One region of the Sphingomonas sp. PP-CC-3A-396 genome, then DNA from elsewhere that is predicted to be linked to it. Evidence: predicted binding sites of a transcription regulator. Region 1 holds the regulator's gene; each other region holds the start of a gene.

Region 1 (3,657 bases):
TGACCGTTCGATGTCATTCGATCCGACCATGGTGTGAAAAAGCACAGACACTCTCCTGAAGGCTGATCGACTTTCGATCGCTATTAGCAGTCTCACCTAACTGGCGCGTAACCCGCAGTCACCCCGGCCCGTGGAATGTCCGCAAGTGGGCGTCAGCGGACGTTCGAGAAAATCGCGCGGCAGTAGGCTACGGCTACAACGCCCTGACCGGAAGCCAGGTTCCGACGATTCGGTCGTGCGTGGCCGCGCTGCTCGTGCTGGCAGCTCTCGCGATGGGGCGTGAGGCGATGACCTTGCGCCTCGTCGCGGCGGGGGCGGCGTGCGTCATGCTCGTGCTGCCCGAATCGGCGGCGGGACCGAGCTTCCAGCTTTCGTTTGCGGCAATCACCGCAATCATGGCGCTGCACGAGCACCCTTCGGTTCGCACGTTTTTCGGGCCCCACGACGAGGGCCGACCGCGCCGCCTCGCTCGCGGGGTAGCATCGCTGCTTATCACCGGGCTGCTCGTGGAGTTCGCGCTGATGCCGATCGCGGTATATCATTTTCACAAGGCCGGGCTGTACGGCGCGTTCGCCAACATCATTGCGATCCCGCTGACGACGTTCGTGGTAATGCCGTTGGAAGCGCTGGCGTTGCTGCTGGACGCCGGCGGGCTGGGTGCACCGATATGGTGGTTGGTCCAGCGCTCGCTCGATGCGCTGTTGTGGCTCGCGCATATCGTTGCCAGCGCGCCAGGATCGGTGCGGTCCTTGCCCGCTATGCCGACGGCGGCGTTCGCGTTGATGATCGTCGGTGGCATCTGGATCGCCTTGTGGCGAACGCGGTGGCGGCGGCTCGGGCTGGTACCACTGGCGATCGGCGCGGTCTGGGCGTTGACGACGCCCGCGCCGGATGTTCTCGTGACCGGCGACGGGCGCCATGTCGCGGTGCGGACGGCGGCGGGGCTTGCGATGCTGCGCGATCGGGCCGGCGACTATACGCGCGACATGCTTGCAGAGAATGGTGGCGTGGATGGCGAGCCGCTGCTGCTGGCGGACCAACCCGATGCGCGGTGCAGCCGCGATCTTTGCGTTACCGATATCGGCGCGCGGGGACGGATGTGGCGCATCCTGGCGACCCGCAGCGACTATATGGTGCCGATTGCTGAGTTCATTACCGCTTGTCACGGCGCCGATGTTGTCGTCAGCGAACGCGGTCTGCCGAAGCGGTGCGTACCGCGGTGGCTGAAACTGGATCGTCGTGTACTCCGGCGTACGGGCGGCGTCGCGCTGACCTTGGGAAGCGGGACGGTCGTGACCATCCTGAACGCAGGCGATCGTCACCCCTGGCGCGATCCGCCTCTCCTCGAACGCACCGCGTACGCGTTCAGGCCGCGCCATGATCGGTTTCACGGTACTGTATCGGCGTTTCGCGCCGGCCAAGGCCGTCAAAAATAGAACTGTTCACGCGAAGGCGCAAAGGCGCGAAGGTGATGCCGCTTGGGAGGCCTTAAACCTCCATGAACGATAAGCCGACGTCAGTTTTTTGCCGCCAGCGAAAGCCGGTAGGCGCTGATCCAGGCACCATATCTTCGCGCCTTTGCGCCTTCGCGTGAACAAGATCTTTCGTTTTCCCGTGCGGTCACAGCGAGACGAACTGGTTCACGCGGAGACGCGGAGAAGGTTGTTGTATGACGGGGTGGCTCGGGCTGGGGACTGTTTAGTCTTCCTTCCGAAGACGTTTGGAGGTGCTTCGTTTTCCCTAAGCGCAACCCCTCCGCGTCTCCACGTGAACCAATTCTTCGGCCGCGCTGGAGATTGAGGACGAGATGTTCGCGCAGAGGCGCAGAGACGCAGAGATTGGGCATTCGAGTCGAGAACGCGACTATGCATCAGAGCGTGAGAGGGGCTTCCGGACGCTTGGGGGCCGGTTGGGCGTGTCGAAAAACTAGTCGCTTTTCGACACGCCCAGTACATCTCGCTTAACTTGCTTAAGAGATCCGGCCGCTGTTGTCGGCCGGAGAAGCGACTTGGCTTAAGGCTAGGCTGTCGCTTTTCCTGAGCAACCAAAAACCGAGACCGACCTGCGTCGTGATGACGCAGGTCGGTCCCGGCAGTTCAGTCGTAGCGGCGGAGGATGCCGGAGAGTTTGCCTTGGACGCGGACTTGGGCGGGGGCGTAGCGTTGGGGATCGTAGGCTCGGTTTGCAGGGTCGAGACGGACCATGGCGCCTTCGCGGCGGAAGTATTTCAGGGTGGCTTCGCTGTCTTCGATCAGGGCGACGACGATCTCGCCGTCTCGGGCGGTCTCGGTGCGGCGAATCAGGGCGTAGTCGCCGTCTAGGATACCGGCCTCGACCATGGAGTCGCCGGAGACTTCGAGCGCATAGTGTTCACCCGAACCCAGCAGTGCGGCGGGGACGGCCAGCATCGTGCTGCCTTCGAACGCTTCGATCGGGACGCCGGCGGCGATGCGGCCGTGGAGGGGGATCTCGACGACGTCGTTCGCTGGCTGTGGCGCGGTAGCGGGCGCGGGCTTTACGTTCGACGCCTTTGATGGCGCCTTTTTCTCGGCACGCTCGGGCATGCGAAGCACTTCGAGTGCGCGCGCACGGTTCGGCAGGCGGCGGATGAAGTTGCGCTCCTCGAGCGCGCTGATCAGACGGTGGACGCCCGACTTCGACTTGAGGTCGAGGGCGTCCTTCATCTCCTCGAACGACGGCGAGACGCCGGTTTCGTTGAGGCGATCGTTGATGAAGCAGACGAGTTCGTGCTGCTTGCGCGTGAGCATGGCGGTTCTCCGTCCGGAACAGACTGGGAACTTCTATGGAACATAATTAACGCCGTCAAGCGTCCGTATCACGCGATCACGAGGATTTCCGCCGATTCGCCTCTCTTTGCAACCGGAGCGTTGCCGGGGCGGACGATGAGGCAGGTCGAGCGGGCCAGCGTTAGCAGCATTGAGCTGTCCTGGATCGTCGAGGCATAGGCTTTGCCGTCGCGCAGCTCGGCGCGGAGATAGTCGGTGCGGGCGTTGTTGGCGGGGAGGTCTTCGCCGAGCAGCGCGTGGGTCGACTGGGGGAGCGGATCGCGTGCGCCGGCCATGTGCGCGACGACGGGCTTCACGAACAGCGTCGCGGTGACGAACGCGGAGACCGGGTTGCCGGGGAGGCCGAGGACCATCATCTCGCCGATCCGGCCGGCCATCATCGGCTTGCCGGGGCGCAGCGCGATCCGCCAGAAGTCGATGGTGCCGCCGGCGGCTTCGATCGCGGGGCGGACGAGGTCGTGGTCGCCGACCGACGCGCCGCCGGTGGTGACGAGCAGGTCGGCCTCGACGCTCGCGAAGGCTTCGCGGAGGATCTCGAGATTGTCGGGCAGAATGCCGAGATCGATGATGTCAACGGGCATGTCGGCGAGCATCGCGGCGAGCATGATGCCGTTCGATTCGGGGAGCGCTACGCCGTCGGTGGTCGAGCCGGGGGGGACGAGTTCGTCGCCGGTGGCGGCGACGGCGACGCGGACGCGACGGTTGACGGTGAGGGTGCCGTGGCCGCCGGTTGCGGCGACGGCGATGCGCGCGGGGCTGAGGCGATCGCCGGCGGCGATCAGGCGGGTGCCGGTGGAGAAATCGAGGCCCTTGCGGCGGGTGTTGCGGCCAAGTGTCGGCGGGCCTTCGC
Region 2 (3,657 bases), on a different contig from region 1:
GCTGCGGTCGGCGTCACGTCGAGGGCTTGCTCGAAGTCGGGGGCGGGGTGCCAAACGGCCCGGATACCCCGTGCCACGGAGCACCCAAAACGGACCGGTCTGTCGGCTGCGTCGCGGTTCCCTGTCTGGTATCGTCGCATCGTCTTTGGACGGTGCGACCTTAGGGGGCAGGCATGGGCGTGACGGGGATCGGCGGCTTCTTCTTCCGGGCGAAGGACCCGGAGGCGATACGAGCTTGGTATGTCGAGCATCTCGGCGTGGGTTCGATACCCTATGGATCATGGGAGACGCAGGCCGGACCCAGCGTGTTTGCGCCGTTCGCGGTCGACGCCGACTATTTCCCCCAGGATCGCCCCTGGATGCTCAACTTGCGCGTCGACGACCTAGACGGCCTGATTGCGACACTCCGCGCGGCCGGGATCACGGTGATCACCGATCCCGAATGGGACATGCCCGGCTTCGGCCGCTTCGCCCGCATCCATGATCCGGAAGGCAACCCGATCGAACTCTGGCAACCCGACGATCCTTCATAAGGATAACGCGTCCAGCTTCGGTCGGATGAGCGGCAGTGCCACCAGCCGATCGGTCGAGGATTCAGCGACCCCACTTGCGCGGAGTTCGACCCCCTCGCCAGTGCACTCACTTTGCCGCCATTGATCTGCTGTCTGGTCTACCGGATGATTGGCGCACGCGCTGCGTTATTGCTTCGGCCGGGACAGATCGACATTCGACCATTCACCGTTGCGCGCGTGCTACAGCGGTTGGCTCTCCGACCGATGCCCATGTTTCCCCGCGAAGGCGGGGATCCAGACTGGGCTCCCGCCTTCGCGGGAGAACAAGGAGGAGGAGCGTAACGAACGCGTTGGGCATCGCGTGCAGGTCCGATCGCGACAGTACCGACAAATTCCGAGTGCCGCCGTTCCGCAAAACCAGATTTTCTCGACTCCGCGACACCTGGATGCCGACCCAAGCCGGCCCGAGCGTAGCCTAAGGGCGGCATGACGAGAACAAATCAGACGGCACACGCTAAAACCCGGCTATCCGCACCCGCGCGCACCGATCTCCGGGTGGTCAAAACAATTCCCCCTGCGGCCCCCGCGGCGCCCGGAACAGGTCGTTGCGGAGCGCGATCCGCTCCTGATTCAGCCCGTGCTTCGCGCACGCGATCCGGAACCGCGTTCCCAGCAGGTCCGCCCACGGCCCTTGCCCCTTCATCCGCGTAAAGAAATTCGGGTCGTTGTCCTTGCCGCCACGCAGCGACGCGATCGTCGCCATCACCTTCCCCGCGCGATCAGGGAAATGTTCGTCGAGCCACGCGCGGAACAGCGGTGCGACTTCATGCGGCAATCGCACGGGAATGAAGAACGCCCGGCTCGCCCCTGCTTCCGCTGCCCGCGCGACGAGGTGTTCGATCTCATGGTCGGTGATTGCCGGGATGACCGGCGCGATCGACACGTAGACCGGCACGCCCGCATCGGCGAGTTTGCGCACCGCCGCCAGCCGTCGCTCGGGATGCGGCGCGCGTGGTTCGACGGTCGACGCGATCTTCGGATCGAGCGAGGTGATCGACATCGCCACCGCAGCCAGCCCCTTCGCCGCCATCGGCGCGAGCAGGTCGAGATCGCGCACCACGCGGTCGGACTTGGTCGTGATCGTCAGCGGATGGTCGGTTTCCGCCAGCACTTCGATGATTCCCCGCGTTATCCGCCAGTCGGTCTCGATCGGCTGGTACGGATCGGTATTCGTTCCCAATGCCATCGGCGCACAGACATAGCCCGGCTTCGACAGTTCGGCGCGCAACAGCGTCGCCGCCGAAGGCTTGGCGAACAGCTTGCTCTCGAAATCCAGCCCTGGCGACAAATCGTGGAACGCATGGCTCGGCCGCGCGAAACAATAGATACAGCCATGCTCACACCCGCGATATGGATTGATCGAGCGGTCGAACGGTACGTCGGGCGAGGCATTGCGGCTGATGATCGTCCGCGGTGTCTCGACTGTCACCGTCGTGCGCAGTTTCGGCGCGATCCCGTCGATCCCCTCGCGCATGTCGAGCCAGTCGCCGTCCGCCTCGGTCTGCGGCATGTTGAACCGGCGGCTTTCGTCATTGCGCGTCGCACCGCGAACCGGACGGACCTGTTTCATCGCGCGATGATACGACCGAATAAGGAACATATAAAGAACATAATATTTCGGTCTATAAAATGCTCGATCGGCTGAGTTAATCTGCATCTACCTGAATTTGATCGCTTTTCACCAAGTACGACGGCACGCGAATCAATACTCGCGGCCGGTCGCGATCCGGCGTAGGGCGAAACGATGACGGGACAGATGACCACGGTGGAACGCGCATTCGAACTGGCACGCTCGGGCGAGTGCGAGTCGGTCAACGCGCTACGGCAACGCTTGCGCCGCGAGGGCTATGACGCGGTGCATCTCCATCTTCATGGCTCGTCGATCAACAAGCAGCTTGTCGACCTCATCCATGCGGCGAGGGGCGGGTCCGCGCTGGCGTAGCAACAGGCGTCACGCCTTGAACAGCGAGCGGGCCTTCAGCACCGATGTTGCGCCGCTCGCGTCGGTCACCGCGTAGGTGAAGCCCGGCAGCAGACAGTAAGCCCCGACATTCCCGTTCGTATCGAGTGCCAGGAAGCCGACCTGGACGCCGCGGATCGCCGCGCCGCGCAGCGTTGCGATATGACGGACGACCTCTTCGCACGCCTGCTGCGGCGTTGCGCCCGCGCGCATCGAGGCCACGACCCGCGCCGATCCCGCCACGCGCGTGACTTCCTCGCCAAGCCCCGTCGAGGTCGCGCCGCCGACGCCCGCCTCGACGTACAATCCCGAGCCGACCTGCGGAGAATCGCCAACCCGGCCGCGCATCTTGAACGCCATGCCCGACGTGGTGCACGCGCCGGCCATCCGTCCGTCGGCGCTGCGCGCAAGCAGACCGATCGTGTCATGGTCGAGCGCGCCGCCGGGCGTACGGGTACTGCGGTTCTCGCTATTGGCCTCAGGTTGGTATTTCGAGGTCTTGAGCCACTCGCGCCATGCTTTTTGGGACTCTGGCGTGAGCAGCGACTGTTGCGGAAACCCCTGATCGCGCGCGAACCGCGTCGCGCCTTCGCCGACCAGCAACGTGTGCGGCGTCCGCTCCATGACGCGGCGCGCGACCGAGATCGCGTGCACCGTGTCCTCGAGCGCGGCGACCGCGCCGACGCCGCCGGCATCGTCCATGATGACCGCATCGAGCGTGACGTGGCCGTCGCGGTCGGGATAGCCCGAATAGCCGACGCTGTGGTTGTTCGGGTCCGCCTCGGGCACCATCGCTCCCGCCTCGACCGCATCGAGCAACGATCCGCCGGCGCGCATCTTGGCGAATGCCGCGTCGTTGGCGGCGGCCCCGAAGTCCCAGGTCGAGAGGACGACCGCACCCGATCCGCCGCGAATGCGGGGCGAACCGCCTTGGTCGCGCGTGCCAGGTCGCGACGCGGCGCGCGCGAACGGTGCGGCGAGATTGATCGCGCCAAGGCCGCCCAGCGCCGCCAGCAATGACCGTCTCGTATTCATCGTTCGTCCCCCGGGCACCAATCGCGGGATGCTATCGCAGACCATATCGGCTGACCAGTCGCCATGCTGCTTTGCAACATTATTTCTTCG
Region 3 (3,657 bases), on a different contig from region 1:
TCCGCCGCGTCGCGGGCACGGGGACTTCGCGCGTGCCGTTGAGATAGTCGGCGGTGATGCTGCCCTTCGACTTGAGGATCTGCTTCAGCGTGCCCTGCGCGACGACCTGGCCGCCGCGGACGCCGGCGCCGGGGCCCATGTCGATGATGTAGTCGGCGGTGCGGATCGCGTCCTCGTCATGCTCGACGACGAGCACGGTGTTGCCGAGATCGCGCAGACGGCGGAGCGTCTTGAGGAGCATGTCGTTGTCGCGCTGGTGCAGGCCGATCGAGGGCTCGTCGAGGACGTAGAGCACGCCCGACAAGCCGCTGCCGATCTGCGACGCTAGGCGGATGCGCTGGCTTTCGCCGCCGCTTAGGGTCCCAGAGGTGCGGTCGAGGTTGAGGTAGTCGAGGCCGACATTGTTGAGGAAGCCGAGGCGCTCGACGATCTCTTTCAGGATGCGTTCGGCGATCGCATTCTGCTGGTCGCCGAGGTGCTGCGGCATGTCGGTGAAGAACTGGAGCGCGTCGACCACCGAGAGATGCGTGGCGTAGGAGATGTCCTTCATCGCGATCTTGACCGCGAGCGCTTCGGGTTTCAGGCGCGCGCCGCCGCAGACTTCGCAGGGGGCGGCGGACTGGTACTTGCTCAGCTCCTCGCGCATCCAGGCGGAGTCGGTCTGGAGCATGCGGCGGTTGAGGTTGCCGATGACGCCCTCGAACGGCTTGCTGACGTCGTATTTCTTCTTGCCGTCGATGAAGGTGAGCGTGACGGGCTTGCCCTTCGAGCCGTGCAGGATGGTGCTCTGGACCTCCGGCGGGAGGTCGGACCAGGGCGTCTCGATGTCGAACTTGAACTCGCGCGCGAGGCTGCCGAGGACCTGCATGTAATACGGGCTCGGCGGGTTGGATTTCGCCCAGGGAACGACCGCGCCCTTCTTGATGCTGAGCATGTGGTTGGGGACGACGAGGTCTTCGTCGAACAGCAGCTTCTCGCCGAGGCCGTCGCAGGCCGGGCACGCGCCCTGCGGGGCGTTGAACGAGAACAGGCGCGGCTCGATCTCGGAGATGGTGAAGCCGCTGACCGGGCAGGCGAACTTTTCGCTGAACACGATGCGGCCGTCGGGGGCGTTGTTGCCGAGGATCTCGGACTTGGGGGTGTGCGGCTCGACCGGGTCGGCGGGGTCGACATAGGCGAGGCCGTCGGCGAGTTTCAGCGCGGTTTCGAAACTCTCGGCGAGGCGCGTGGCGATCTCGCCGCCGACTACCAAGCGGTCGACGACGACTTCGATGTCGTGCTTGTACTTCTTGTCGAGCGCGGGGGCTTCGTCGATGTCGTGGATCGTGCCATCGATGCGGACGCGCGCGAAGCCGGCCTTCTGCCACTCGGCGAGTTCCTTGCGGTACTCACCCTTGCGACCGCGCACGACGGGGGCGAGCAGGTACAGGCGGGTGCCCTCGGGGAGCGCCATGACTCGGTCGACCATCTGGCTGACGGTCTGCGCCGCAATGGGCTCGCCGGTGGCGGGGGAATACGGGATGCCGACGCGCGCCCAGAGCAGGCGCATGTAATCGTAGATCTCGGTGACGGTGGCGACCGTCGAGCGCGGGTTGCGCGACGTGGTCTTCTGCTCGATCGAGATTGCGGGCGAGAGGCCCTCGATGTGGTCGACGTCGGGCTTCTGCATCAGTTCGAGGAACTGGCGGGCATAGGCGGACAGGCTCTCGACGTAGCGGCGCTGGCCCTCGGCGTAGATCGTGTCGAACGCGAGGCTCGACTTGCCCGAGCCCGAGAGGCCGGTGATCACCGTGAGCGTGTCGCGGGGGATGTCGATGTCGACGTCCTTGAGGTTGTGCTCGCGCGCGCCGCGTACGGAAATCTTGGTCAGCATAAGGTGAGTTCTACTTCTGTTCTTGGCCGGATGCCAGTGCGGGAGATAGGAACGGCAACGGGATTCCGCCAGCGCACCACGTCGGTTCGCGTTCGATGCCAAATCCCCGAAACGGACCTATCTCGCCGCTGTGATTGGCGGTGGATAGGGTATTCACAGGTCAACGCTCCACAGGGCGTCCAGTTCGTAGCGTGCCGCGTGTATTTTACCGGCCGACCCTCGACCCACCGCACATTCGGCGCGGTCCTCGCCCGTTCGGCCCTACAGGGGAACGTCATGGAAGACCTGCGCATAATCCTGGAAGTCGCCGTGTCGGATCGTCACGACATCGCCGCCTATGGCTTCGCCTTCGATGGCAAGCCGGTCGCAATGAGCGGCGGCAAAGGCGTGTTCAAAGCGTTTCCAGACCGGAAGAAGCTGCTTGAATGGGTGATGCTCGGCGAGGCCGGTGGCACGATGAAGGTCGAGGTGCTGCGCGACGGGGTAGCGATCTACATCCGGGACGCATCGACGATTCCGCCCCCGCTGGCCAAGGGGTATGACGCCTTCCTGGTTGAGGTCAGTTGACCCCGCCTGCCGCGACGCACGTGCTCCGTGCGTTCGCGCTGGCGATCGGCGTGATCGGGACCGTGGATCCCGCTGCGGGCCAGTCCTCCCCAGCGCCAGTCAGTCCGGCGCCTGCCACCTCATCTGCTGCGTCGACGCTACCCGGCCAGACTGTGCCCCCGTTGGCGAACGCCCATACCATTATGACCAAGGTCGCCTATCAGCGCGTGATTGCGGCCGCGGAGCAGACAGCGCGGGCGGCCAATCGTGCCGCGCGGGCCGCAGAGGCTGCGTTGGCCTATCTGCAGACGCTCGCCAGCTATCGTATCGCGATACCGGCCGGTTCGACGGCTGGCGCGGTCGTCAAGACGCTAGCAGTTGGCGCAATGCCGGCGGCGGAGGCGCCCGCCGATACAGTGGCCGATCAAGCGGCGGACGATCATGATAGCCCGAAAAACGGGCAAACAGGACTTTCACCAACCGAAAACATGCCGGTTGAGCACCGCGTTGATAATACCCGCTTGGCCGTCGACGCGATCGCCGCAGGACCCGCGAACGGTCCCAACGACCGTTTTCTCAAATCCAGTCGAGCGCCCGACCTGCAATTCATCGCATCCGGCGACGACAAGGTCGCGAGCCTCGCCTGGACTTTTGATGTCAGTAGCCAACCGACTGACGATCACCTGTCCGTCGATCACTTGACGATGACGGTATCGAGCGATCTCGATTCATCGCATGAAGCCAAGATCCTGGGTCTAGACGGGTTCTCCGGCGGCACCGAGATTGGCCTATCCTACATCCATTATTCTACCAAAGCCGTACTGAACGGCGTAGGTAAGCCCGAAGTTCTAGCGGCACAGTCGAACTGCCTCGATGCGAATTCAGGTGACTTACCGGCGGACGCGCTTTGCAATCCCTATGCTTTCCCGACCGGCGTATCGATGTTCGTGTCCCGCTATAATCCGGCCGGCCTGCGTTCGCTGATCCGGACGGTCCTGCCGCGCGAAGTCTATTTTTACGGCCTGCAAGCAGCAGCGAGCCAGACCGATTATACCTATCTCGACCGTACGAGCTTCGGCGTTCGCAACCAGTCCAAACTGGGATTCAAGACGACGATATTCGGCGGCGTCATCTTCGGTCCGGGGCCTCAGACGGAACCACGAGATCCGAACGACACGGCACCGGAAAAGATGGGCCAATCGGCGCTGACCGGGTCCTTCACCTATGGCCGCCGCTAT
Region 4 (3,657 bases), 230 kb from region 1:
CTCGAGCTGGACCCGCTCGCGGTTCACCGCGACGATGGCCTTATATTCGGCAGTGAACCGGCCATGCCCGCGCGACCAGCAGCGCTGGCCGATCCCGTCTTCGCCACGCACCGCGCGGATCGGGCTGTCGGACCACAGGGTGAGGGACTCGGACTCGATTTTCTGGTCGACCATCGCCGCAGCTTCGATCTGGAGGAGCACATCGGCATCCCCCGTGATCCCGTAATCCAGACGCACGTCGATCGAGAGCCGCATTGCGCGTCCCATTCCTGTTTCAAGGCCATAAAAAAAGGGCCCGGCGGTGTCCCGCCGAGCCCTGCGTTCTTACAACCCTTAGCGTGAGTTAGTTGCGGCTGCTACCAAACAGACGCAGCACGAACATGAACATGTTGATAAAGTCGAGGTATAGGCTCAGCGCCGACATGATCACGACCTTGCCGACCATGTCCGTCCCCGCGACCTGCGCATACAGGCTCTTGGTACGCTGCGTGTCGTAGGCGGTGAGGCCTGCGAACAACAGCACGCCGACGCCGCTGATGACCAGCTGCATAACGCCCGACTGCAGGAACATGTTGATCAGGCTGGCAACTAGCAGGCCGACGACACCGATGATCAGGAACGTCCCGAACGCCGACAGGTCACGCTTGGTGGTGTAGCCGTACAGGCTGAGACCAGCGAAACCGGCTGCGGTCGCAAAGAACGCACCTGCGATCGACGTGCCGCTATAGACCAGGAAGATGGTCGACATCGACAGGCCCATCAGGACCGCAAAGCCCCAGAAGAGCAACTGCATCGTGCCCGTCGACATCCGGTTTTGGCCGAAGCTCATGCCGAACACGATCGCCAGCGGCGAGAACATGATGACGTACTTCAGCGGGCCGCCGCTCATGAACACCTGCGCGGCGGGCGATTCCGCACCGCCCCACGCGAACAGCATTGCGACGATGCCCGTCAGAAGGACTGCCGAGCCCATGTAGTTATACACGGACAGCATGTACGACCGGAGACCAGCGTCATAGGCCTCGGTACGCTGGCCCGTGGCCGTCGTTCCGAACGGCGCGGCGCGGGGCCGGGGGTCAGACCAATTAGCCATTGTGAAATCAGCTCCTTTGCCCGGCATGGTGCCGGTTACGGTGAATATCGTCTTTTACAGGACGCTTTTCAAGCTGAGTGGTTGCATCGGCGCTGTGGTTCGCGGTTAACCTGCCGCAATTTCCATAGCGCCGTCTTGTTGCCGTTGGCGCTTCGTTGGCTATCCATCGGAGCTTGCTGACTTAATGGGAGCCGACCCATTATTGGCAGGACGATGCGGATATGCCTGCGTCGATGATCCCGGCAGATACGCGACGTTGGTATAGAACAGCCCCGTCCCGCAGGTCCCGTCCTCGCTAAATGGTCGCTTCTTGTTCCACACATCGCCGCACTGCGCGAGCGTTACCCGCTTGCCCCATGGCCCCCCGTTCCCTACCTGTTCACCGGTGAACCAGATCACCCAAACGTCCGCGCCGCATGCCGAGCCCCCCTATCTCCGCGGCCTCAATCCGCCGCAGCGCGAGGCGGTGCTGACCACCGATGGTCCTGTGCTGATCATTGCCGGCGCGGGTACCGGCAAGACCGCCGCGCTGACCGCCCGGCTCGCGCATTTGATCTTCACCAAGAGGGCCTGGCCGTCCGAAATCCTCAGCGTCACCTTCACCAACAAGGCCGCACGCGAGATGCGCGAGCGGGTCGGCCGGCTGGTCGGCGACGCGGTCGAGGGCATGCCGTGGCTGGGCACGTTCCACGCGATCGCGGCCAAGATGCTGCGGCGTCATGCCGAGCTGGTCGGATTGCAATCGAACTTCACGATCCTCGACACCGACGACCAGTTGCGGTTGCTCAAGCAGCTGATCCTTGCCGCTGACATCGACGAAAAGCGCTTTCCGACGCGCAGCCTTGCCGGGCTCATCGACCAGTGGAAGAACAAGGGCCTCGTCCCCGCCGATATCGATGCGGGCGAATCCGAGCGCTACGCCAATGGCCGCGGCGGCGAACTGTACCAGCAATACCAGACCCGGCTGATCGCGCTGAACGCGTGCGATTTCGGCGACCTGCTGCTTCACATGCTCGTCATCCTGAAGACGCATCGCGACGTGCTCGCGCAGTATCAGCAGCGCTTCAAATATATCATGGTCGACGAGTATCAGGACACCAACTCGTCGCAATATCTCTGGCTGCGGCTGCTCGCGCAGGAGCGCAAGAACATCGCCTGCGTCGGCGACGACGACCAGTCGATCTATTCGTGGCGCGGCGCGCAGGTCGAGAACATCCTGAAGTTCGAGCGTGACTTTCCGGGCGCGAAGGTCATCCGGCTCGAACAGAATTACCGCAGCACGCCGCATATCCTCGGCGCCGCATCGGGCGTGATCGCAAACAATGGCGGGCGGCTCGGCAAACAGCTGTGGACCGAGCGCGACGTCGGCGAGAAGGTGAAAGTCATCGGCGTCTGGGACGGCCCCGAGGAAGCGCGCCGCGTTGGTGAGGAGATCGACATCGTCCGCCGCTCCGGCAAATCGCTCGACGAGGTGGCGATCCTGGTCCGCGCGCAGCACCAGACGCGCGAGTTCGAGGACCGCTTCATCGCGATCGGCATGCCGTACAAGATCGTCGGCGGCTTCCGCTTCTACGAACGCGCCGAAATCCGCGACGCGCTGGCGTATCTGCGCGTAGTCAACCAGCCGGCGGACGACCTCGCCTTCGAACGCATCGTCAACGTCCCCAAGCGCGGGCTCGGCGACAAGGCGGTCGCGCGCATCCACCAGCTCGCGCGTGCCACCGGCACACCGCTGACGACGGCCGCCGCGCGCATCCTCGACACCGACGAATTGACCGGCGCAGCGAAGAAATCGCTCGGCCGGCTGGTCGGCGATATCGCCCGCTGGCGCGACATGGCGACCAGCCTGCCGCACGCCGAACTCGCGCGGCAATTGCTCGACGAGAGTGGCTACACCGCGATGTACCAGGCCGAGAAATCGGTCGAGGCGACCGGGCGCCTGGAAAACCTCAGCGAACTCGTCCGCGCGATGGAGGAATACGACTCGCTTGGCGCGTTCCTCGAACACGTGTCGCTCGTGATGGACAACGAGGGCGGGGCGCAGGATCCACAGGTCACGATCATGACCATCCACGCCGCCAAGGGCCTCGAATACGACACGGTGTTCCTGGTCGGCTGGGAGGAAGGCCTGTTCCCGTCGCAGCGCTCGCTCGACGAGGGCGGCGTGAAGAGCCTCGAAGAGGAACGCCGCCTAGCGTATGTCGCGATCACGCGCGCAAGGCGCCTAGCGGTCATCATTCACGCCGCCAACCGCCGCATCTACGGCCAGTGGAACTCCTCGATCCCGTCACGCTTCGTCGCTGAACTCCCACCTGAGCATATCGATACGGAAACCACGATGTCCGGCGGCGCGAGCCTGTGGCAGGCCAACTGGTCCGACCGCGCTGACCCGTTCGCGGACGTCGCTCGCGGCACCGGCCGCGGCCCCGGCTGGCAACGCGCGTCCGGCACCGGCAGCACCTTCTCCACCAAACCCGCCCGCGTCGTCGAAAGCCGCTCCAGCGCGATCAGCCTCGGCAACAAAGGTCGCGACGACCTCGCGCTCGGGATGCGCGTGTTCCACC

What was found. Region 1 encodes LexA, which represses DNA repair genes until DNA is damaged. Its sites were predicted from a motif close to GTTCCNCNCTTGTTCT; they were not measured.
Region 2: C8J40_RS00375 (PA0069 family radical SAM protein) is a predicted target of LexA. The motif match lies at 2,166-2,181, and genes of this name have one in related genera.
Region 3: uvrA (excinuclease ABC subunit UvrA) is a predicted target of LexA. The motif match lies at 1,881-1,896, and genes of this name have one in related genera.
Region 4: C8J40_RS10085 (UvrD-helicase domain-containing protein) is a predicted target of LexA. The motif match lies at 1,460-1,475, and genes of this name have one in related genera.

Annotation. Positions count from the first base shown of each region.
Region 1 is NZ_SLYF01000004.1:123,797-127,453, reverse strand. It holds gene C8J40_RS08960 (VOC family protein) at 1-45, opposite strand, end outside; partial or broken gene C8J40_RS08955 (ComEC/Rec2 family competence protein) at 192-1,436, shown strand; gene lexA (transcriptional repressor LexA) at 2,097-2,768, opposite strand; gene C8J40_RS08945 (molybdopterin molybdotransferase MoeA) at 2,837-3,657, opposite strand, start outside.
Region 2 is NZ_SLYF01000001.1:75,564-79,220, reverse strand. It holds gene C8J40_RS00380 (VOC family protein) at 174-533, shown strand; gene C8J40_RS00375 (PA0069 family radical SAM protein) at 1,072-2,142, opposite strand; gene C8J40_RS00370 (hypothetical protein) at 2,317-2,514, shown strand; gene C8J40_RS00365 (N(4)-(beta-N-acetylglucosaminyl)-L-asparaginase) at 2,524-3,567, opposite strand.
Region 3 is NZ_SLYF01000002.1:325,252-328,908, reverse strand. It holds gene uvrA (excinuclease ABC subunit UvrA) at 1-1,873, opposite strand, end outside; gene C8J40_RS05205 (hypothetical protein) at 2,150-2,440, shown strand; gene C8J40_RS05200 (hypothetical protein) at 2,437-3,657, shown strand, end outside.
Region 4 is NZ_SLYF01000004.1:357,076-360,732, forward strand. It holds gene C8J40_RS10075 (transglutaminase family protein) at 1-255, opposite strand, end outside; gene C8J40_RS10080 (Bax inhibitor-1/YccA family protein) at 344-1,093, opposite strand; gene C8J40_RS10085 (UvrD-helicase domain-containing protein) at 1,488-3,657, shown strand, end outside.